DNA from 2 places in the Citricoccus sp. NR2 genome. Region 2 is predicted to be linked to the other one. Evidence: predicted binding sites of a transcription regulator. Region 2 holds the regulator's gene; the other holds the start of a gene.
What was found. Region 2 encodes Rex, which represses fermentation and respiration genes when NADH is low (regulators of the CRP and FNR family bind a similar motif). Its sites were predicted from a motif close to CTTGTGAANNNNTTCACAAG; they were not measured.
Positions count from the first base shown of each region.

Region 1: the regulator Rex is predicted to act here: its motif matches at 10,108-10,127, upstream of O1A05_RS00680 (queuosine precursor transporter).

Region 1 is NZ_CP115154.1:135,321-147,264, forward strand. It holds gene O1A05_RS00635 (NAD(P)/FAD-dependent oxidoreductase) at 1-365, shown strand, start outside; gene O1A05_RS00640 (hypothetical protein) at 387-518, opposite strand; gene O1A05_RS00645 (tRNA guanosine(34) transglycosylase Tgt) at 563-1,945, shown strand; gene O1A05_RS00650 (GNAT family N-acetyltransferase) at 1,962-2,543, opposite strand; gene O1A05_RS00655 (SRPBCC family protein) at 2,640-3,557, opposite strand; gene O1A05_RS00660 (acyl-CoA dehydrogenase family protein) at 3,733-4,947, shown strand; gene O1A05_RS00665 (HNH endonuclease signature motif containing protein) at 4,983-6,743, opposite strand; gene O1A05_RS00670 (MDR family MFS transporter) at 6,999-8,720, opposite strand; gene O1A05_RS00675 (TetR/AcrR family transcriptional regulator) at 8,717-9,379, opposite strand; gene O1A05_RS00680 (queuosine precursor transporter) at 9,425-10,105, opposite strand; gene O1A05_RS00685 (acyl-CoA dehydrogenase family protein) at 10,265-11,542, opposite strand; gene O1A05_RS00690 (monooxygenase) at 11,542-11,944, opposite strand, start outside.
Region 2 is NZ_CP115154.1:1,544,572-1,556,515, forward strand. It holds gene O1A05_RS07260 (BCCT family transporter) at 1-1,161, shown strand, start outside; gene O1A05_RS07265 (potassium channel family protein) at 1,166-1,804, opposite strand; gene O1A05_RS07270 (TrkH family potassium uptake protein) at 1,833-3,305, opposite strand; gene O1A05_RS07275 (acetoin utilization protein AcuC) at 3,459-4,691, shown strand; gene O1A05_RS07280 (helix-turn-helix domain-containing protein) at 4,975-5,193, shown strand; gene O1A05_RS07285 (30S ribosomal protein bS22) at 5,361-5,459, shown strand; gene O1A05_RS07290 (glutaredoxin family protein) at 5,559-5,837, shown strand; gene O1A05_RS07295 (redox-sensing transcriptional repressor Rex) at 5,837-6,511, shown strand; gene O1A05_RS07300 (hypothetical protein) at 6,483-7,298, opposite strand; gene O1A05_RS07305 (histidine phosphatase family protein) at 7,417-8,085, shown strand; gene O1A05_RS07310 (TlpA family protein disulfide reductase) at 8,252-8,869, shown strand; gene O1A05_RS07315 (cytochrome c biogenesis CcdA family protein) at 8,866-9,621, shown strand; gene resB (cytochrome c biogenesis protein ResB) at 9,618-11,240, shown strand; gene ccsB (c-type cytochrome biogenesis protein CcsB) at 11,286-11,944, shown strand, end outside.

The sequences.
Region 1 (11,944 bases), 1.4 Mb from region 2:
CCGCCACCACCGCCGCCGCAGTGATCGCCGAGGCCACCCCACCATCCCCCGGACCGGAGTGGTTCTGGTCGGACCGCTACGGGGTGCATGTGGAAGCCATCGGCACCCTGCGGCCCGCCGCGGCCGACCACCCTGCCAGCGACCCACCAGCCACCGGATACACCGTGGTGCACCGTGAGGACCCGGCTCACCCGGAGAAGCTCGCCACCTTCGTGCTCGACGACGCCGGGCTGATGATCGGGGCCGCCAGCATCAACGACCCGCTGGCCGTGCGCGCGGCCCGCCGCATCATCCAGCGCGGCCTCGTCGTCGATCCCGATCAGCTGGCCGACCCCGAGGTGAGTTACAAGGCGATGGCCCGGTGAAGCAGCTGGCCCGGTGATCTCTCACCCGCGCACGGAGGGCCCCACCGAGCGTTCGGGTTCGGCGGTGGCGCCCGCCGTCGTCATCGCCTCCCACCACGCCGACTGGGGCAGCAGCGGCACCAGCACCGTGATCGCGCAGCGCACCCCCTTCATCTCGTCTAGCCGGCTGTCAACGAAGTCCCTCCATGATCATTACCATGGATCTTGTGCCTACCGACGCTGATGCCGCTCAGAACGTGACCAACCCGATACCCCCTGTTGTTGAACCACCAGCCCAGCCCTCCCCGCGTGATTTCTCGTTCAGGGTGGAGCACCGACTCACCGGTGACGACGGCGCCCCGCGCCACGGCCGCACGGGCACCATCGTCACCCCGCACGGCATCATCCAGACTCCCGCCTTCATTCCGGTCGCCACCCAGGCCACCGTGAAAGCCGTGCTCCCGGAAGCCATGGCCGAGCTCGGCGCGCAGGCCCTGCTGGCCAACGCCTACCACCTGTACCTGCAGCCCGGGCCGGACCTGCTCGATGAGGCCGGCGGGCTGGGCCGGTTCATGAACTGGCCGGGGCCCACCTTCACCGATTCCGGCGGCTTCCAGGTGATGAGCCTCGGCTCCGGGTTCAAGAAGGTCATCGACATGTCCGGCCCGAAGAAGGTCGAAACGGTGGGCTCCGATGACGCCGTGGCGCCGGGTAAGGAACGGCTGGCCCACGTCGACGACGACGGCGTCTGGTTCAAGTCGCACCTGAACGGCGACCGCCACCGGTTCACCCCGGAGATCTCGATCGGCATCCAGCACCAGCTCGGCGCCGACATCATGTTCGCCTTCGACGAGCTGACCACCCTCTACAACTCCCGCGGTTACCAGGAGGAGGCGCTGGAGCGCACCCGGCTCTGGGCGCAGCGCTGCCTCGACGAGCACGCCCGGCTCACCCGTGAGCGCAACGACCGGCCGTACCAAGCGCTGTTCGGCGTCATCCAGGGCGCCCAATACGAAGACCTGCGCCGCAAGGCCTGTGCTGACCTGGCCGCCATGACCACCGAATTCAATGCACATTCCGACGGCGCCACGAGCACCACTGCCGAGACCAGCATCAGCTCGGGATTCGACGGCTACGGGATCGGCGGGGCGCTGGAAAAGAAGAACCTGGGCACCATCGTGAACTGGTGCGCCGACGTGCTGCCAGAAAACAAGCCGCGTCACCTGCTCGGCATCTCCGAACCCGATGACATCTTCGCCGCCGTGGAGGCCGGCGCCGACACCTTCGACTGCGTCTCCCCCACCCGGGTGGCCCGCACCGGGGCGTTCTATACCAACGACGGGCGGTTCAACCTCCCCGGATCCAAGTACACCCGGGATTTCTCACCCCTGCAGGAGGGTTGCGACTGCTACACCTGCGCCCACTACACGCGCGCGTACCTTCGGCATCTCATCAAGGCGAAGGAGATGGTGGCGCACACCCTGATCTCCATCCACAACGAGCGGTTCACGGTGCGCCTGGTCGACCGGGTGCGGGCGTCGATTGCCGACGGCACCTTCTACGAACTCAAGGACGAGGTGCTGGGCCAGTACTACCGGTGAGGCTGGGTGACGCCACTCACACCCCGTACGCCGCGGGCAACCGCACTTGACCGGATGGCACCGGAACATCGGCGGCGAGAATCCTCACCTGCAGCGCCTCCGGCTGATCAGCGAACTCAGCGGTGATCCCGTGATCCGCGGCCGGCACAAATCCGAAGCGCGGGTAGTAGTCGGGGAACCCGTAGACGATGACCAGCGCGGCACCGTCAGCCTGAGCCGCGGCCAGAGCCGCCTCGATCACCGCGGTGCCGCCGCCTTCTCCGTGATGCTGAGGTAGCACGCCCGACGGCGCCAGCATCAGCGCTTCGGTCGCAGTAACCGCTCCAGCTTCCGCGCCGGCATCCGCACCGCTGATCGTGCAACGGTGCAGCACGGCGTGGGCGGCCGCTGTCGTCTCGAGTTCAGAATCGGGGATCGCCGTCGTCATCCCGATGATGGAATACCGGGAAATCCAGTGCTCCGGATCCTCACGCAGCGCGTCAATCAGGTCGGCTTCCGCGGTGGTGTGAAACGCGGCTTCCAACACGCGCCGGATCATGCGCCGGTCCTCGGGCGAATCGTCGTTTTCGCTGCGGGTGCGCCACAGCAGTCCACTCATCTGCGCCATTGCTCCTCCAGCATGTCTCCGCAGCACCCGTCAGGGCCCCCTCCGCGGGTGCTGTTCAAACCACTCTAGCCAGGTCCGTGACGCACGTCACTCAATGCCGGGCGAGGGTGCGACGACGTCGTCGACCACCGTCTCCCAGCGACGCCGTGCGGCGGAGCCGACCTCGGCAACCTGGGACTCCCAGACGGCGGCACTGAGGCCCCGGCTGGCCTCCGGGTAGAGGTAGCCGCGCACCACGAGGGTGCGCTCCCCACCCATGAGCAGGGTGCCGAACTCATAGACGGCGTCTGTCGTGCGCAGCATCACCGACCGCGAGGTGGCGTCCTGATCGGACAGCGAGTCGGTGGTGGCGATGACCGTGCCACGCAGCAGCTCGCCGCCTGGCTGTTCCGTGCCGCCTGCCCCGGACGGTGCTGGGTTGCTCACACCGCGTTCTTCTCCGACGACGGCTCCGACCAACCCGAGCGTCGTCACGATGTCGTCGTCGGGACCTCCGGCGCGCATCACCAGGGCCTGAGCCGCGTGGCGGTCGCCGAAGTGAGCGTGGAACTGCAGCAGGTTCAGCCAGGCGCCTTCCCATCCCTCCTGGGTGCCCAGGATGGCGTCCTTCCAGGTCGCCCCCTCGGCGCTGATACCGCTGCGCAGTGTGGCTCGGGTGACGGTGCCGTCCTCACCCACCGGAGTCAGCACGATCTCGGTCTCCCACGGCGGCACCGGCTGCTCCTCGCCCATCCAGTCGGCCTCGAGGTACCGATAGCGGCGGTGCGGCTCCCACTCGACGATGGTGCCGTGCGATGCGCCGAAGTCCCCGTGATGGGTGATGAGCGCTCCGCCCACGCGCCCGTCGATCTCCGCCTCGACGAACCAGCGCCGGTAACCGGGACCGGTGGCCACCGATTCCCAGACCGCTTCGGGGGTGGCCGGAAGATCCACGCTGACCTCCATGAAGCAGTGTTCGTCGTCAACGTCGATGTGGGTGCTGATGCTCTCCGCGGGGTCAGTCATGCGTCCAGCGTGGCACCGTGGGTCCACCGGGTCAATGGAACCGATGTCTTCGTCACGAACCCTCTGGTATTACCGCGCATGACCTCCGCCGGCCGAGAGCATGCTTTGGCCGGGCCGCCCCAATTACCGTAGCGTTCATCGCCCCCTACATGACCCTGACCGAAAGGAGCCAGCCGTGTCAGATCGTCTGCGCCAACTACAGGAAAAGTACCGCCCGCATTTCGAGAAGATCGCGGACGGCGCCTCCGAACGTGACGCCACGCGCGAGCTGCCCTACGAGCTGATCAAGCAGCTCATCGCCGATGGTTTCGGCGCGGTGCGCGTTCCGGTGGAGTACGGCGGTGCCGGTGCGACCCTGCCCGAGCTGTTCGAGCTGCTGACCGACCTGGCGACGGCGGATTCCAACATCACCCAGGCTCTGCGGGCGCACTTCGCGTTCGTGGAAGACCGCCTCGTGGCGGAACCCGGTCCGGCGCGGGACGCCTGGCTGCGCCGCTTTGTCGACGGCGATCTGGTGGGCAACGCCTGGACCGAGATCGGCGACGTCGCCCTGGGTGAAACGGCCACGAAGGTCTCCCCCACCGATGACCCGGACGTGTTCCGCGTCAACGGCCAGAAATATTACTCCACCGGGTCGATTTTCGCCGACTGGACCGACACCACCGCCCAGCGCACCGACACCGGCGACCAGGTGATCGCCGTCGTGAGCACCCACCAGGATGCGGTGGCTCGCTTCGATGACTGGGACGGCTTCGGCCAGCGCACCACCGGCACCGGCACCACCATCTTCACCGACGCCGAAGTCTCCGCCGAGAACGTCATCCTGTTCTCCACCCGGTTCAAGTACCAGACTGCTTTCTATCAGGTGGTGCTGCTGTCGGTGCTCGCTGGCACCGCGGCGGCGGCGGAGAAGGATTTCGGTGCCACCCTGGCTGCACGTCATCGTACGTTCAGCCACGGCAATGGTCCCGCTCCGCAGGATCCGCAGCTGCTGCAGGTGATCGGCGAGGTGTCCTCGGCGGCGTTTGCCGCACGCGCCACGGTCTACCGCACGGCTCAGGCTCTACAGGATGCGTACGACGCGGCCTTCGCGCTGCGGGAGGGAACCCTCACTCTGGAGGAGGAAGAGCGGGTCAATGACCACACCGAACTGGCGTCGGCTCAGGGACAGGTGGCGCTGACCGGCTACGTGACGAACGCGATCAGCCATGCTTTCGATGCGCTAGCGGCCTCGAGTTCTTCGACGTCGAAGAACTTGGACCGGCACTGGCGTAATGCCCGCACCGCCGGCTCACACAACCCGTGGGTGTTCAAGGCGAAGCAGATCGGCGATTTCGCGACCAACAGCACGGTGCCGTCTCGCATCTGGGCCGTCGGTTCCACGAAGTAATCCGACGCCAGATAGGCACGCCCCATGGCGCCAGTCTATTGTCGCTCTGGCCGCCAGTAGGTGTTGCGTCTCGGGACCTGGTCGGGGTCGATATACGGTGGCGCGGTGAACCAGGGCACGTCGTCGACGATCCGGATCTGCCAGTCTCCTCGGTCGGCTAACCGGTGGTCGTGGTGGCATAGCAGCACCCCGTTGGCCGTCGAGGTCGGTCCTTGATTCCGGGCTGGGTCGATGTGGTGGCTTTCGCACCACGGCGCCGGAGCCATGCATCCGGGGGCGGCACAGCCGCCGTCGCGGGCGACGAGGGCTTTGCGCAGGTGTTTGTCGAAGAATCGCTCACTGGTGCCCACATCCAGGATCTGCCCTGCCCCACCGAGGACGACGGGCAGGATCTCGGCTTCGCAGAGTAGGTGCCGGATCGCGGTGGGGCTGATGGGTCCGGTGTAGGAGCCCTGGCAGAGCTCGAAACGGGGCAGGGTCCCATCGGTGAGCCAGGCCGGGTCAAGGTTCTTCGGGGCGATGTCGGCCTGGTGCATCATCCGCAGCAGTAGCGGCAGGTCGAGGGTGACCAGCATCTGGGGCCGGGTCCCGCCCTGATCCGGGAGCGTGTTGTGCGGGACTTTCAATCCGGCGGTGAGGACGCCGATGAGGGCGTCGTGGGCTTTCTGGTCCCGGGTGCGCTCGTCCAGGTTGTCGACTGGGGTGCCTGTGGCATCCACCGCGTGGGTGGTTTCAGCACCCTCTGCAACGCTGGGATCGGCGCCTGCCTGGGTGCGAGTACCCGCGTCTGATGTGGTGGTGTCGCCGCTGTGGGAGCCAGGAGTCGCCCTGGGGTTGTTCATCGCGTGGACCAGGGTGCGGAAGAGTTCATCACCGGCCTGATCGGTGGCGCATTGCCAGATGTTGAGCTTGCCCCGGGTGCCGATGCGGCGTAGTCCCCGTTTTTTCTCAGCGATCGTGTCGTCGGGGGCTTCGCCATCGGGATTCACCTGGTTGCTGGTGCGTTCCTTCCATCCTGCGGCGTACGCGGCGAAGGCGTTGTCGTCGAACTCCCGAGCCTGTGTGACGAAGGTTTTCTCCCCGTCGTTGATGAGTTTTTTGACCTCGTCCGGGTCGGTGCTGACACTGCGGGCTTCTTCTTCCACCGCACCGAGGGCATCGATGATGGCCTGGACGGCGCGTGGGGTGATTTCGCCATCCACGGCGGCGTCGTGAACGTCGGGTCGCGGGGGTTCGGTGGTGGTGCCTGCGGCGTCGGTGAGGCTGGTGAGCGTGGTGTCGGGGTGGATCGCGGTGGCGGTCTGAATCCGGCGCCGGGCCACCCCGAACCCAACCTGGGTCTGGAAGCGGAGGTAGTCGGCGGCGTTTTTGTGCGTTACCCGGCCGGTGGGCAAGCCGAGCAGTTCCAGGCGCTGTTCGTGCAGCGGGAAGATCCGACCGACGATCCCGGCCAGGGCGGTCTCGACGTTCTCGCAGAGCCGCCCCAGGACGGCGGCCTGCTCGATCATGCTGGGCAGGGACGCGGCAGGGTCCTCGCAAATGATGGCGTCGGCGTCGTTGTTTCCCTGGGTGGTGTAGTGGCCGTGTTCGTTGGGCAGGAATGAGGTGCCCCAGTCCTGGCGGGTGTCCGCACCTTCGCGGTGGAACGGGCTGAACTCATCGTGGGCGTGAGCACTGGAGAGGCGGCGGCTGAGGGTGGTGAGCCCCTGGGTGAGCAGGATGGTCAGGTCGGCGGTGGAGAGGTCATCCAGGGCGTCGAGCAGGGGTAGCAAGGGGGATGAGACCACACTGGTCATGACCTGGCTCCCTCCGACGTCGGATCAAGTTCGGGTACGTTTGTTCTATAATTAAGTCTAGTACACGGATCCGATTAAGGGAATGGCTGATCTAAAATGTGGATAAGTCGGGTGAGCGAAAAATGGGCGTGTGGGAGTGCGCGGACTGGTGCGGGAGCTGGCCCCTCCACAGGGGTGCGACACACGTAGATAGCAACGGCGCCGGACCTCAGAAGAGATCCAGCGCCGCTCAGCGACTCTTGCAGGGTCAGGTGGTCATCGAGATGTCGAGGGGCTTATCAGGCGGGCGGACTCGAGTGAGGGTCCGGAACGCGCCTCGGCGTCGTCAGCCGCGATCTCGTCAGAGTCGGCCCCATCACGGCGCAATAGCGGCAGGGTGCCGGTTTCGGGAGAGCCGGCCGAGGTCGCGCGCACTCCGTCCTCCACCGTGGTGGCCAGCGGCTTCTGCTGCACAAACAGCAACAGCACCGCGGCGGCAATCATCAGCGGCAGGATGTAGAGGAAGATCGGCATCAGCGCCTCGTTGTAGCTCCCGACAATGACATCTTGCATCGCGTCCGGCAGCTGCTGCACCATCTCCGGCGTCAGGTTATTCACGGAGGACTCGCCGGCGGTAGCACCCGTCGACGCCATCCGCTCCGCCAGGATGTCCTGCAGGCGCGTAATGAACAGCGAGCCCACCACCGCGGAACCGAGCGTGGCCCCGACCTGGCGGAAGTAGTTGTTCGCCGCGGTCGCCGTACCCACCACGGACACCGGGAACGAGTTCTGCACGATCAGCACCATGATCTGCATGGACATACCCAGCCCCAGACCCATCACGCCGAGCGCGCCACAGAGCATCCAGATCGCGGAGTCGGCCTGCAACTGTGAGAGCAACACCAGCGACCCTGCCACCACGACGGTGCCCACCACCGGATACGTCTTGTAGTGCCCGGTGCGCGAAACCACCATGCCGGTGATCACCGACGTCAGCAACATGGTGCCCATCATCGGCACCATCAGCAGCCCGGCCTGCGCCGCACCCACACCCGTCACCATCTGAATGTAGGTGGGCATGTAGCCCAACGCGCCAAACATCGCCACACCGGTAATCAGCCCGGCCACGGTGGTCAGGGTGAAGTTACGGTCGGCAAAGAAGCTCAACGGGATCACGGGCTCGACTGCCTTCGCCTCGACGACGACGAACAGCACCGCCAGCACGGCGGCCGCCACGAACAACCCGATGATCAACGGGGAACCCCACTCGTATTCGCTGCCACCCCAAGTGCTGGCCAGCACCAGCGCGGTGGTGGCCGCGGCGATCAGGGCCATGCCCAGGTAGTCCAGGCGCGGGCGGTCGGCGCCCAGCTTCTTCGGGGCGGGCAAGAACAGCGCGACGGCGAGCATGGCCAGCACACCGAAGGGCAGGTTAATCCAGAACGCCCAGCGCCAGCCCGGACCCTCGGTCAGCCAGCCGCCGAGCAGGGGTCCGGCCACCGAGGACACGGCAAACGCCGCACCCATGATCCCCATGTATTTACCGCGCTGCCGCGCCGGCACGACGTCGGCAATAGCAGCCTGCGAGAGGATCATCAGGCCGCCGCCACCCAGTCCCTGGATGACGCGCGAAACGATCAGCACCTCAATGCTGGAGGCCAGCGCCCCGGTGATCGATCCGATCATGAACAGCCCGATGGCGACCAAAATCACCGGGCGGCGACCGAACACATCGGAAATGCGCCCATACACCGGCATGGTGATGGTGGAGGCGAGAATGAACGAGGTGATCACCCACGACATGTGGTTCACCCCGTTCAGGTCACCCACGATGGTGGGCAGGGCGGTGGCCAGCACGGTTTGATTGAGCGAGGCCATCAGCATGGTGAGCAGTAGCCCCACGAAGAGCAGGACCAGGGATTGCTGCGATTTCCGCTGCGGATTCTGCTGCGGTTTCTTCGGTGACGTCGCAGCGGCGTCGACAGGTGTCACGGTCACAGTACTTCCTTGAGCGTGGTCGAAAAGAGCTCGACGGCGTCTACGAGGGCCGGAGAGTCCGGATCGATCATCGAGTCGGGATTCTTGGCGTAGGCGAAACGCAGTGCGGTTCCGGCGATCATCACCATCGCGTGCGCGACGTCGGGGGTGGTGCGCGGTTCGCCGTCCTGGTGGGCTAGATGCTCTACGAGCACCTCGGAGATGACGTCTTCGGCGCGCACCGCGTAACGCTTCAGGGTGTGCGAGAGCGACGGCGCCAGCCCGGCGAGGCTCATCAGGTCCTGGCGGGTCTCACCGCCCACCCGGGACGACGACATCACCGACATCAGCAGCCGCACCACCGGCCCGAGGGCGCGCTCGACGGCGATTTCTTCCAGGAACTTCTCCAGTACCTGCGGCGGCACCGAGGGCTCGAGCACGCCGAGGATCGCCTCGTCCTTGGTGGCGTAGTAGTTGAAGAAGGTCCGGCGCGACACCCCGGCCGCGTCCGAAATGGAGGTAATCGTGGCAGCTTCGTACCCCTGCTCCGTCACCTGGGCGACGGCGGCCTCATGGAGGGCCAGCAGGGTCGCCTGGCGCTGTTGTTCGCGCCTACCCACAGTGGATTCGGCAGCGAGCTCAGGGCCAGTGTCAGGAATAGAGACGTCACTTTTTTGCACCAGTGCAGTTTATGCACTGGTGCAAAGTTTTGCAAGTCGGGAGGGTTAGCGCGCTCCGTAGGCCGGTTCGTGGCGCTTGACCAGGGCCATCACCCACATGGTGACCGGGGAGAACACGATCTCCACCACAGATTTGAAGACGAATCCGACCACCACGTAGTTCACGAACTGCCCCATGGTTTCGATGCCGATCACCTGGGCGGCGATGGCGCAGAACACCAGGGTGTCCAGGAATTCGCCCACCAGCGTGGAGGCAGCGATGCGCCCAAACAACAGCCGCTCACCGTTGCGGCGCTTCATCCGGGTCATCACCCAGGCATTCGAAAGCTGGCCCACGAGGAACCCGAGCAGCGAGGCGCCCACAATCATCCACACTGGACCCAGGGTGCGCTCGAGGGCTTCCTGTCCGTCGTACCAGGAGGCGCCAGGGAGCACGATGATGATCCAGTAGCACAGGGCCGCGAACGCGGAGAGGGCGAAGGTGGTGATGATGGCCCTGCGCGAGGCGCGGAAACCGTAGACCTCGGAGACGACGTCGCCGATGATGTAGGCCAGCGGGAAGAGGAAGAAGCCGCCGTCGGTGATGATGGGCCCGAACTCCACCCCCTTGGCCGCTCCGATGTTGGAGAGGATGAGCACCACGGCCATCAGTGACATGAAGATGGCGTAGAGGCCTCGTCCGGTGGGTGCGTAATGTGCGGGTGCGGCAGTTTCGGGCACAGTCATTCCTTGTGAACGCGACGAAAATCGCTGATGAGCAACGTGATGGGTCTCGACGACGACGGTGTCACTGCCTCTCCGGCCCGTGCGCGCCTGCTGCCCCAGGCGGCGTCGAATCACCGATATTGTGTCACACCTGCCGTCACCCCGTGGTCACACCTGCCGTCACTGCTGCTGGCCGGGCGTCCCCACCGTGTAGCTGCGCTCGACCGGGGTGGCGTTAACCTCCCAGTCACCGATGATCCGGGCGCGGTAGATCAGCGGGTTGTGGCTGGCCAGCACCCGGGCGTTGCGCCAGTGCCGGTCCAGCCCGCGCGAGGCCGACGCTGCCGAAGCCCCGCCCACCTCGAAGATCGCGGTCGCCGTGGCAAGTACCGCCGGGGCGATCACCTGCTGCGCTTGGTAGACGGAGAGGTAGAGCCGGTCGACGTCGATTTCCGGGAGGATCCGCCCGTCCGACTCGGCCTGCAGCTGGCGGGCCAGCTCCGGCAGAATCGCCGCAAACGCAGCGCGGGCGCCGAAGATCTGCGACGACGCTTGGCCCACCACGTGCAGCACCTGCGGGTCCTGCCCGGGCAGCTCGGCGGCACCATGGGAGAACCCGCGGGTCCGCGAGCGCACGTAGCCGGCGCCCTCCTCCACCACCGCCTGGCCGATGCCGGTCAGCACAGCCAGGTGCACGTACTGGGCGAGCGCCTGTCCGAACGCCACGCGGCCGCCGGAATCGGGGCCGTCCCCGGGCGGGGCGATATCGGCGTGCGGCACCGGGGTGGAGGCGAAACGGGTGGTCCCGGAGGCGGTGAGTTGCTGGCCGAAGCCGTCCCAGTCGTCGACGATTGTGATGCCCGGCGCGGTACTCGGCACGGCCGCGCTCACGGGCTGTCCGTCGTCGTCGGTGGCAGAGACGAGGATCCAGTCAGCATACGCAGCCCCGGTGGAGTAGAACTTCTCTCCGGTGAGCACTCGTACGGGGTGGCCCTCGGCGTCGCGCCGTTCGGTGGTGTGCAGCCGCGTGACGGTCTGCCCACGCACGTTGCCGCGCTCGGTGAGGGCGTTGCCCACGATGGCGCCCTCGCCGATCCGGCGCAGCCACCGGTCCCGAAATTCCGGCGTGGCCGGGTCATCTGCAGGACGGGACAACACGTCTTCCACGTGCAGCCAGTGTGCCCGCAGTGCCTGTGCCAGGTTGGAATCGGCCCGGCCCAGGGCCACCAGAAACCAGGAGGCCTCCTCGAAGCTCAGCCCGGCCCCGCCGTACTCTTCCGGCACGCGCAGGGTGGTGTAGCCGGCGTCGCGCAGGGCGTGCACCGCGTCGCGGTCCAGCTCCCCGGCGGCTTCCCTGCTCACGGCGGTGGCCGCGATCTGGTCGAACACCGGTGCCAGCTTCTGATGCGCGGCCCGGACTCGGTCGGGCTGTGTTCCCAGCTCACGCGTCGTTGTCATCAGATGCCCTCTGCGAACTGTACCGGCGTCGCAACAGCACCAGCCTCAACGCCCGCTTCACCCGCTTCACCGGCACCCGCCGCAGCCGGATCGGAGTTCCGTGCTGTCGAGTGGTGCGGCGGCAGCACCCCGTTAATCCGGTAGTTCCCCACCGCCTGGGTGCGGTAGATCAGCGGGGTGTGGCTGGCGATGGCGCGCGCGTTGAGCCAGTGCAGGTGCAGCTGCTTGGCCGCATCCGTGGCGGAGGCGCCGCCGGCCTCAAAGATCTGCCCGGTGGCATCCAGAATCAACTCCGACACCACCAGCGACGCCTCCGAGAGTGCAATGTTCGCCCGGGCGTGCGCCTCCAGGAACACCGGATCCTCCAGGTCGGTGTGCCCGCGAGTGGCCCGGTACGATTCC
Region 2 (11,944 bases):
GCCGTCTGGCAGCTGGTGATCATCGGTATCGTCGGCGGCCTCGCCATGATCTCGGTCGCGCTGGGGCTCGACAAGGGCATTAAGGTGCTCTCCAACGTCAACATCTGGATGGCCGTGGGGTTGCTGGTGTTCGTGCTGGTGGCCGGCGGCTCCACCCTGTTCGTGCTCAAGGGCACCATCGAGTCGCTGGGCACCTACATCGTGAACCTTCCGGAGCTGGCTTTTTGGAACGACACCTTCGCCGACTCGGGATGGCAGAACGGCTGGACCGTGTTCTACTGGGCCTGGACCATCACCTGGTCGCCCTTTGTGGGGCTCTTTATCGCCCGCATTTCGAAGGGCCGCACCGTGCGCCAGTTCGTCTCCGGCGTGTTGGCAGTGCCCGCTGGCTTCTCGGTGCTGTGGTTCGGCATCTTCGGCATGTCCGCCATCGACATTGAGCTCAACGGCGACGGCGGACTGGTGGAACGCGTCGTCGACGACGGCGATATTCCAGGCGCGCTCTTCGCGTTCCTGGAGCACTATCCGGCCGGGTTCCTGATTTCGGTGCTCTCCATCGTGCTGGTGGTCATCTTCTTCGTGACCTCCGTGGACTCCGCGGCCCTGGTCACCGACACCATGGCCAACGGGCATGAGGACTTCAACCCGCTGGGCCAGCGCATTTTCTGGGCGGTGGCCATCGGTCTGATCACCGCCACCTTGCTCGTGTTCTCCGGCACCGGTGGACTGGAGGCGCTGGAATCCACCATCATCCTCGTGGGACTTCCGTTCTTCGTGTTCGCCTACTTCCAGATGTACGCTCTGTACCGGGCGCTGCGCGAAGACGCCGGGGAGTTGCCCCCGGTGCGCACCCGTCGTTGGAAGAAAGTGCTGCCGCCCGAGGAGCTCGCCCGCCGTGAGGAGGAAGACGAGCACGACACCAGCGATGTGGTGGTCGAACCAGAGGCGGTCGGCGAGGCTCCCGTCATGGTTGACCCGTACCTGCCCGAGGACGACGCAGAGCAGGAATCAGCGGGGACCAGCGCCCCGCCGCTGGTCGACGGCCTTACCCGACGGGTGGGTCGCGGCGGTACCCTGCCGGCCCGCACCGACACCGCGCGCAAAACCTATGTGAATGCCCGCGACGTCCACCAGACCACGCAACAGACCGAGGAGCGCTAGTGGACTAGAGCCGCTCGGCGAGCTTCTCGATCTTCTCCTCGTGACCGGACACGATGATCACGTCCTTTGGACCGATGATCGTGTCCGGTTGCGCATTAACGAACGCTTCGCCCGGCGACTTCACACCCACCACGGTCACCCCGAATTTGGTGCGGATACGGGCGTCCCCCAGCGGCTTGCCCACCACATCGGCCGGCGGGAACATTTTCACGATCGCGTAGCCGTCGTTGAACTTGATGAAGTCCAACATCCGCCCCGAGACCAGATGGGCGGCGCGCACCCCGGCGTCGTGCTCGGGGTAGATCACATGGTGGGCGCCGATGCGCCGCAGAATGGTGCCGTGGGACGGGGTAATGGCTTTCGCCCACACATGCTCGAGGCCCAGATCCACCAGGTTCACCGTGATCAACACCGAGGATTCGATGGAGGTGCCCACCCCGACCACTGCCACTGAAAAGTCCTCCGCCCCCAGCTGCTTCAAGGCGTCGATATCGGCGGCGTCGGCCTCCACCACGTGGGTGAGCACCCCGGAGTATCGTTGCACCAGGGTGCGGTCCTTCTCGATGGCCATCACCTCCCGGCCCTGATGGATGAGTTGTTCGGCGACGGCGGAACCGAACCGGCCCAGCCCGATCAGCAACACGGGGGAGTGGGGGTCAATACGTTTGTGCTCAGCCAATGATCGGCCTTTCCTCGGGGTGTCGGTACAGGGTACGGCGCTGACGTAGGGCCAGCCCCGCCGCGAAGGTAATGGTGCCCACCCGGCCGGCGAACATCAGCAGGCTCAACACAATACGCCCGGCCGGTGGCAGATCCTCGGAGAGCCCCGTCGTCAGCCCGGCGGTGCCGAAGGCGCTCAGCGTCTCGAACATCACCCGATGCAGGGGCTCATGCGTCATCGCCAGCAGCACCATGGTGGCCACGAGAATCAGCGTGGCGGCGGCCATCACGACGGCGATCGCTACCCGAACGGTCGCGGCGTTAATAGTGCGGTGGTGGGAGGTGACCTCCTCGGCGCCGCGCGCCTCGGCAATAATCGCCAGCAGCAACACCGCCAGGGTGGTGACCTTGATCCCGCCGGCGGTGGATCCAGAGCCGCCACCCACAAACATCAGGGCGTCCATCAGCAGCAATGACTCGGGGTTCTGGTCGTTCATATCGTAGACGGAGAATCCGCCCGAACGGGTCATCGTAGAGGCGAAGAGGGCGAATTGCAACCGCTCACCGATGCTCATCTTCCCCAGGGTGTCTCGGTTGTCCCACTCGAACCAGCCCAGCAGCACCGCGCCCAACAGCAGCAGTGCCGCCGTCATCTCCAGGGTGATCTTGGTGTGCAGATTCAGCTTGCCGCGGTGCCACAGACACCGGTGCAACACCAACACCACGGGGAAGCCCAACGAGCCCACCATCACCCCGATCATCACCGCCCAGATGATCCATGGGTCATCCACATAAGCGCCGAAACCCTCCGGGTGCAGAGTAAAACCAGCGTTATTGAAAGCAGACACCGAGTAGAAAATGCCCTGCCAGAGCCCTTCGGCAAACGACCCGGTGGCGGCAATGAAGCGTGGCACCAACACCAGCGCCAGCAGGGCCTCGAAGGTCAGCGAGGTGATCACCACGGTGAGCAACAACTGCTTGACCTCGCCGAGCCGACCGGTGGTCATGCCCTCCTGGGTGACCAGGCGGGAGCGCAGTCCCAGCCGACGCGAGACAGCCAGGCCCAAGAGTCCACCCGTGGAGAGGATACCCAGCCCGCCGATCTGTATGCCGACGAGGATGATCGCCTGGCCCGCAAACGACCAATGCTCGGCCGTGTTAACCACGGTGAGCCCGGTGACCGATACCGCGGAAATTGCCGTAAACATCGCATCGACGAACGACGTCGACTGCCCCTCCTCGGCTGCCACCGGCAGCTTCAGCAGTGCCGTGAAGAACCCCATGATCACCATGAACGCCATCAGCGCGGCACGCGCCGGAGAGCCCGCGACGAACAGCACGCCGGAGTGGCGGGAGCGGGCGAGCGCACGGGCCACCCTCACCGGGCGATGGTGCAGGGAAGCGGCGAGTTGGGCGTTCGACGGGGAACCGGAACGCGCGCTGGAACGAGCCGGCCGAGCCGGACGGGAGGTGCGAGCGTGCATGACGCACCTATCTTCCTCCTTCTGTCCCGAATTTACCAGTCCCATGCCTCTCATCCCGAGACTTCACAGCCAGCCCGCACAACACGGTCACGGTGCTGTCTCAGAACGACGCGGAATCGCCGAATCCTCCGCGGGGATCTAGGCTGGCAAGTGATGCAACCCACAAACATGGAACCGGTGCCCACCGCGGTCATGTGGGATGAGTCGCTGCTGCGCTACCGTTTCAGCGAAACCCACCCGATGGCGCCGGTGCGACTGGAGCTCACCCACGCCCTGGCCAGCCACCTGGGCGTCTTCAACGCCCCCACGGTCACGGTGCTGACCCCGCCCATGGCCAGCGATGAGCAGCTCAGCGCTGTGCACGACGCCGGCTACATTCAACGGGTTCGCGAAGCCTCACAGCTTGATGCTGACGGGGAAGGGATGAGCGCCGAACGTCTCGAAGAAATCGGCCTCGGTACGGATGACTGTCCTGTGTTCTCCGATCTGCATTCCTCCTCCGCCCGCATTGCCGGGGGCTCCCTGGCGGCCGCCGAGGCACTGTGGTCGGGGGACTACCAGCATGTGGTGAATTTCGCCGGTGGCATGCACCACGCCCACCGCGAGAAGGCCAGCGGGTTCTGTATCTATAACGACGCCGCCCTGGCCATTCAGCGGATGCTCGATCTGGGCGCCGAACGCGTGGCCTATGTGGACCTGGATGCTCACCACGGCGACGGCGTGGAATCCATCTTCTGGGACGACCCGCGGGTGCTGACCGTGTCACTGCACGAAACCGGGGTTGCTCTCTTCCCGGGCACCGGCTTCGCCAACGACATCGGCGGCACCGGGGCCGAAGGCTCTGCGGTCAATGTCGCGCTGCCCGCCGGATCCAACGACGCCGCCTACCTGCGCGCCGTACACGCGGTGGTGCCGCAGCTACTGCGCGCTTTCTCCCCCGACGTCCTCGTCACCCAACACGGTTGTGATGGGCACGGTCGCGACCCGCTGGCGGACCTGCAGCTCTCCGTGGACGGTCAGCGCCAGCTGATGCTCGACGCCCGTGACTGGGCCTACGATTACGCCGGCGACCGGTGGCTGGCCCTGGGCGGCGGTGGATACAGCCCCTTCGACGTCGTGCCTCGGGCCTGGACCCACCTGATCGCCATCGCCGCCGGCCACCCGGTAGCCCGCGCCGAGCCGCTGCCCGATGCCTGGCTAGCCCTGGCCTCGCAGCGGTCCGGCATGGATCTCGACGAACTACCGGAGACCATGCACGACGCCGTCGACGTGTGGTGGCGCTCCTGGGAAGTCGGCTTTGACCCGGCCGATCCTACCGACCAGTCGGTGATGGCCACTCGAAAAGCTGTGTTTCCCTTGCACGGCCTGGACCCCTGGTTCGACTGAAGCGACGATATTCACATCAGTTTCAGACGAACACTTTGGTCTCAGCCGTTTTCTGGTTAGAATCGCACAGGAGGCGCCACGCCTGGTTCGGTTCACCACTGGCACGAAAGTGCGGGTGGAGCACTGATCCACTTCCCTCAGGCGGCACGGCAGACCCGCCATTCCCTCTCCGGAATGGTCTTCGGACCATCGAGAAGAGCGATGATGGTTCGTCAGGCCGCCACCGATACGTTGAGGGAAACCTGGAACAGCTGATCCGACACGACACAAGAAGGAGTCGAGCGTGGCCCCTGCTGGCAACTTCGCCGAAGCTAAATTCATGACGGTCAACGAGGTCGCGGAGATGATGCGCGTTTCTCGCATGACCGTATACCGGATGATCCATGCCGGTGAGCTTCCCGCCGTGCGTTTCGGTCGTTCCTACCGTGTCCCCGAGAATGCCGTTCAGGAGATTCTCTCCGCCGGGTACACCGAGGTCACCGGGACCGACGGCCGCGCCTAAAGGCGTGAGTCCAGAAGTCGCTCGGCCTCGTGCCAGCCGCGTCTCGGTTCGCTCTTCCCGCCGTGGAGCGGTAGGATGTACCGGAACGTTCAGACATTAGACAGGTTGTGCTGTGCTCGCATCCGCGTGATGTTCACACACAACGACGACAATCCGAAGGATTATCGATGGGTTCAGTCATCAAGAAGCGCCGCAAGCGCATGTCCAAGAAGAAGCACCGCAAGCAGCTGCGCAAGACTCGTCACCAGCGCCGCAACAAGAAGTAAGCTTCTTCTTCACGCTCAAGACTCTTCGAGCCGCCCGGTCATAGATCGGGCGGCTCGTCGCATTGACCCCCACCCTCAGGCACGGCAAAGGACCCTACATTGAGTGATTCCAGCCCCGACATCATGTTGTTCACCCGGCCCGAGTGTCATTTGTGCGCCGCCGCCCGAACCACCGTGGCCCGGGTCTGTGCCGAGCACGGGGTGGCCTGGCGCGAGGTCAGCACCACGGAGGAGCCAGCACTGGGGGAGCGGCACTCTGAGGAGATCCCGGTGTTGTTTATCGATGGCGTTCAGCGCGATTTCTGGTCAATCGACGCCGACCGCTTGGCCCGGCTCATCACCGCCGCCCGCACATCGCGGCAGGACCCCACCCCGTGATGAGCCGCCAGCGCGATGTCCCCGGGGCGATGAGTGCCGGCCCGCTCTCGCGCCGCGCCCTGGACCGGCTCCCCGTCTACCTACGCAGACTCAACGCCCTGGCGGCGGCCGGAACCGAGTATGTCTCTTCCACCGAGCTGGCCGCAGTAGCCGGTGCCAGCCGGGACCTGGTGCGTAAAGACCTCTCCGCTCTCGGTCAACTGGGACGACCCGGCAAGGGGTATCCGGTGGGGGTACTGGAAGCGGCGATCGAGCAGATTCTGGGCATCTCCACCCACCAACCGGTCATCCTGGTCGGTGCCGGGCACCTGGGCACCGCCCTGGTGCAATACGGTGGCTTCGCCGCCCGCGGTCTCGACGTCGTCAGCGTGCTCGACACCGACCCGCAACGGGTGGGACAGCCCTGCGGGGAGCTGACCATCGAGGATGCGTCCCGCTCCGCCGAGGTCATCGAGCGCACCGGCGCCCGCCTGGCGATCCTCACCGTGCCCGGCGAGGCTGCTCAGCTGGCTGCGGACGACTTGGTGCATTACGGCATCCGCGGCATTCTCAATTTCGCCCCCGTGGAGCTTGAAGTTCCCGAGGAGGTTTCCGTTCGCGTCGTCGACGTCTCAGCTGAGCTGCAGTTGTTAGCTTTCCACCACATCAGCGGGGAGGCTGGTTCCGCGCGTTGAACTTCTCCCAGGCCTTGTAGCGGAAGTATTCGTTCGCGGTGGCCGTGAAGGTCATGCCGATGCCGATGGCGCCCAGCAGAACGTAGACCGCCGAGATGCTGAACAGGCTCGGCAATGACAGCACTGCCAGTACAGTGCCGATGATCCGGGCGGCGTTGGAACCGTTGGCCACACCGCGGGCGATCACCCAGTAGACCAAGCCCAAGATGACGGCCATGATGACCATCACGAATCGCATGGGGGCGAGCATCGCATCGAGGCTCACGGTGGGGTCGATCTCGGCGAACATCTCCTGCAGCTGATCCCACTGATCCTGGGGCACGCCGAACCGAGGGAGGAAGGCGGTCACGATATTGACCACCGCATAGAGCACACCGGCTACCAGAATCAGCCGCGACGCCAACCGAACCCGGGGTGGCTGCGGCATGGTGTGCTGCGGCTGCTGCGGGTACGGGTACTGCTGCTGGGCGTACTGCTGCGGGTACCCGGGGTACTGCTGGCCCGGGGGCTGCGGCGGCGCACCGTACTCGGACCCGTGGCCAGACCCGTATTCGGCACCGGACTGCGCGCCGGACTGCTCATGCGGGGTGAACCGGCCGTATTGACGCGGCAGGGTGTTCGGTGTGGTCGGAGTCGCGGGGGGCTGCTCGCCGTCCGGGAGGCGCACCCCGTAGCGCGGCTGACCCTCGGCGTCTTCCCAACGACCGCCCTCGGCACGACCCTGTTGCGGATCTGCGGGGCCCTCGTCGCTGTCGTGGTCGTCGGGACGATCGGAATGCTGAGACACGATGCTGTACTCCTTGTGCCTTGTGGCGGACCGGGATGTTGCTTCCATTGTCCCCGGTAGAACCGGACAAAACCTGGACGTCGCGCGCGTCGCGTCATCTTCTGGAAGACTGGCAGGTATGACGACTGCCACCGTTCACCTTGTTCGCCACGGAGAAGTCCACAATCCCGACCGCGTCCTCTACGGGCGGCTGTCCGGATTCCACCTCTCGGAGCTGGGGTACCAGATGGCCGAAGAGCTCGCGGACTGGTTCGTTCAGCGCGCCGAACAGACCGGCTCCGCCCCGAGCATCCTCGTCGCCTCACCGCTCCTGCGCGCCCAGGAGACCATCGCCCCGCTGGCACAGCGGCTCCAGCTGCCGGTGCGGACCGACGATCGGGTCATTGAAGCAGCCAATGGTTTTGAAGGAATGTCCAACATCAAGCGCCAGCTGCGCCGCCCACAGAACTGGGGACTGCTGCTTAACCCCTTCCGCCCCTCCTGGGGCGAGCCCTACGCAGAGCAAGCAGCACGTGTGGCCGCTGCGGTGCATGATCTGCGCGATGAGCTGATCCGCAACCACGGCGACGGCGCGGAAGCCGTCATCGTGGCCCATCAGCTGCCGATCTGGGTCACCCGGCTCTCCGCGGAGGGCAAGAAGCTCTGGCACGACCCGCGCGACCGCGAATGCAGCCTGACTTCGGTCACGTCCCTGCACTGTGACGCCGGAGCCACCCGCCCGCGCGTGGAATATCAAGAACCCAACCGGCACCTGCTCGCCGACGCGATCGCCCTGCCCGGCGCCTGAGCCTCGGTTAGCAGAGAACAGCCACGTCATATTGCACTCAGCCGCGGTGGAGTCAGTTCACAGGATTCAGTCAGGTGAGGGGGGCGGCGATAGACTCGAGGACGGCCCGGCGGCCCGTGCGGCACGTCGTTGGTCGTCCCGATCCATCCCGATGAATGGGGCTTTCATGAACATATCCTCCCCGTCCGGTCGTCCGTCGCGTCGCCAGGTGCTGGCCGGTCTGACCGGTGTGTTCGCTCTGCCGGTGCTGGCCGCCTGCTCTTCGGAGGACCCGCTGGCCGACCAAGCCGGCAACGCCGACGGCAAGAACTACATTGCCGGTGACGGCTCGGTGCTCGAACTGGCCGTCGAGGACCGCCCGGAGCCCACGGACTTCACCGCGCCTCTGTTCTCGGGCGAAGAGATCACCGTCTCCGACTGGCGTGGCACGCCGGTGGTCTTGAACTTTTGGTACGCCGCCTGCGCCCCCTGCCGGGTGGAGGCCCCCGACTTGCAAGCCCTGAACGAGGAATTCGCCGATGAGGTGCAGTTCTACGGCGTCAACGTCCGCGACACCATCGGTACGGCGGAAGCCTTCGAGCGTAACTTCGGCATCACCTATCCCTCCTTTGAGGACCGCAACGGCAAGGTGCTGCTGGCCATGACCGATTACGTGCCCCCGCAGGCGGTGCCGACCACCATCGTGTTGGATCGCGCCGGTCGGGTCTCGGCCCGCGTGCTGGGTATTGCCGAGCACTCCACCCTGCGCTCGCTCATCCAGACCGTGGTCGCGGAGTCGGCGTGACCGATAACGTCTTCGCAGAGATCGCCCTCGACGGGTCTCTGCTGCTGGCCATCCCGGTCGCGGTGCTCGCCGGACTCGTCTCCTTCCTTTCGCCTTGCGTGCTCCCGTTGGTCCCCGGATACCTGGGCTACGTCACCGGGCTGAGCGGGGCGAACATAGCCGAGCAGAAGCGCGGCCGTATGGTCGCCGGCATGAGCCTGTTCGTGCTCGGCTTCACCGTGGTTTTCGTGCTCATCGGCCTGGTCTTCTCCCGGGTGGTCGTCTGGCTCCAATTCGAAGGCGCCTGGGTGTACCAGGTGCTCGGACTTGTCGTCATCCTGCTCGGCGTCGTCTTCATGGGCGGATTCTCCTGGTTCCAGCGCGACTCACGCCTGCACGTCCAACCCCGCGCCGGACTGTGGGGCGCACCCGTGCTGGGCATGATCTTCGGGCTCGGCTGGGCGCCCTGCATCGGGCCGACCATGTCCGCGGTGCTGTTGCTGTCCACCGCCGGCTCCCCCAGCCCCTGGCGCGGCGCGGTACTGGCGTTCGTCTACTGTCTGGGACTCGGCCTGCCCTTCATCCTGATCGCCATGGGCTTCAACAAGTCGATGGCCGCCCTGGGCTTTTTCCGCCGCCATCGGGTCGCCGTGATGCGCTTCGGCGGTGGGCTGTTGATCCTGCTCGGACTGCTGATGGTCTCCGGACTGTGGAACACCTGGGTGCTACAACTCCAGACCTGGTTCGCGAATGAAGTAAGGTTGCCGATTTGACCCCGCAGAAGCAGAAAAACGACGTCGAACTGCCCGCGCTCGGCTTCACCGGCACCCTGCGCTGGCTCTGGACCCAGCTGACCAGCATGCGCACCGCGCTGCTGCTGTTGTTGCTGCTCGCCGTGGCTGCCGTGCCCGGGTCGATCTTCCCGCAGCGTCGCGCCGGTGAAGCTGTGGTGGACCAGTGGATCGAAGACAACCCCACCGTGGGCCCGATCCTGGACGCGCTGCAGTTTTTCGACGTTTACAACTCCGTCTGGTTCTCGGCGATCTACCTGCTGCTGTTCATCTCCCTGGTCGGGTGCGTCTTCCCCCGCGGAGTCAAGCACTACCAGCAAATGCGCGCCGAACCGCCGCGCACCCCGCGCCGTCTGAGCCGCCTGCCCGAATACGGCAAGCTTGTGCTCGAAGACTCGGGTCCCGACCCCCATACTGCGGTGGACGAAGCCGCCACCATCCTGCGCAAGCGCGGCTACCGGGTCGCCGTGCGCGATGAGGACCAGCCCGCCAAGGGCCACACCGCCGCTTCGGTGGGCGCCGAGCGCGGCTACCTGCGCGAGATCGGCAACATCGTCTTCCATTTCTCGCTCATCGGCGTGCTCATCTTCATGGCCTACGGGTCGCTGATGAAGTACAACGGTCAGAAGATCATCGTCGAGGGCGAGGGATTCACCAACAACCTGGTCGCCTACGACTCGTTCACCCCCGGCAGCGCCTTCACCGAGGAACGCCTCACCCCGTTCTCGCTCCAGTTGGATGAGTTCCACGTCGAATACGATCGCGAATCGGAATCCCATTACGGCCAGCCCCTTGACTACGGGGCCACAATCCAGGTCCAGGAACCGGGCGAGGACCCCTACGAGACCGAGCTGCGGGTGAATGATCCACTGACCGTCGACGGCGTGCGCGTCTTCCTGGTCGGCAACGGCTACGCGCCGCACATCACCGTGCGCGACGGCAACGGCGACATCGCCCTGGACGGCACCATGATCGCCCAGGTCCAGGACGCACTGAACACTTCGCTGGCCGTCATCAAAGCTCCCGACGCCCGGCCCGATCAGCTCGGCTTTGTGGGCTTTTTCCTGCCCACCGCGGTCGAAGATGAAGACGGCGTGGCCTACTCGGCCGATCCAGACGCCCTCAACCCGGAACTGGGTCTGAACTCCTACTTCGGGGACCTCGGGCTCGACGACGGCACCCCTCACAATGTGTACGTCCTCGACACCGAGGGACTCACCGAACTGAACTCGCGCAACAACGAGAACGGCGGCATCACCTTGGGCCTAGGAGAGACTTACGAGCTGCCCGACGGCAAAGGCTCCATCACCTTCGACGGGCTCTCTCGTTACGTCGGTCTAGACCTCCACTACGATCCAGGCAAGTGGGGCGTGGGCTTCTTCGCGACCCTCTCGCTGTTCGCCCTGACCGTCTCCCTGTTCGTGCGCCGCCGCCGCGTGTGGGTGCGCGCCACCGACGTCGACGGTAACACCGTGGTCGAATACGGTTTGCTCGCCCGCGGCGAATCTTTCGGGCTGCGCGACGAGAACATCCGCTTGCGTCAGCGTTTCGACGCGGCCTGGCCCGTCATCCCACCCCAAGACCCAACCCCAGCAGAGTAAGCTCGGACGCACACCATCCGCGCCAGTCCATCACCGGAAGTGACGATGCAGAATACCCAGCCCATCAACGAAGTCCTCGCCAGCTACAGCGAGCTGTTCATGCTCATCGCTGCCCTGGTCTACACGGTCACGTTCTTCGTCTTCTCGTGGGACATGGCCCGCTCCTCGGCCTCAATCCGGCGCATGGAGGCCGAGCTCGAATCCGAGCACGCGGCACAGGTCGAACAAGCCTCGGCGCGGGTCTCCGAAAAGTCCCTGGTCACCGCGGGCGGCGGCACGGAGATCGACGTGGCCACGGGACAGACGAATGCTGACGCGCAGGTCCAGAACGAGCGAGCCGCCCGTGCGGCGGCCCGCCGCGAGCAGGAACTGGACTCCACCCTCGTCGATGAGGACATGGAGTACACCGGCACCGTGAAGCGCCCGGCCGCAAATGTCGCCGTGGCGCTGATGATTATCGGCATGCTGCTACACGCTTTCGCCGTGCTCGCCCGTGGTATCGCCTCCTCACGGGTGCCTTGGGCGAACCTCTATGAGTTCATGACCACTGGTGCACTGGTCATCGCCGTGGTGTACCTGGTGTTCCTGATCCGCAAGGACCTGCGCTTCGTGGGCACCTTCGTCTCCGGTGTGGTGCTGCTGATGATGATCGCAGCCACCATCGGTTTCCCCACCCCGGTGGGTAATGTGCAGCCGGCGCTGCA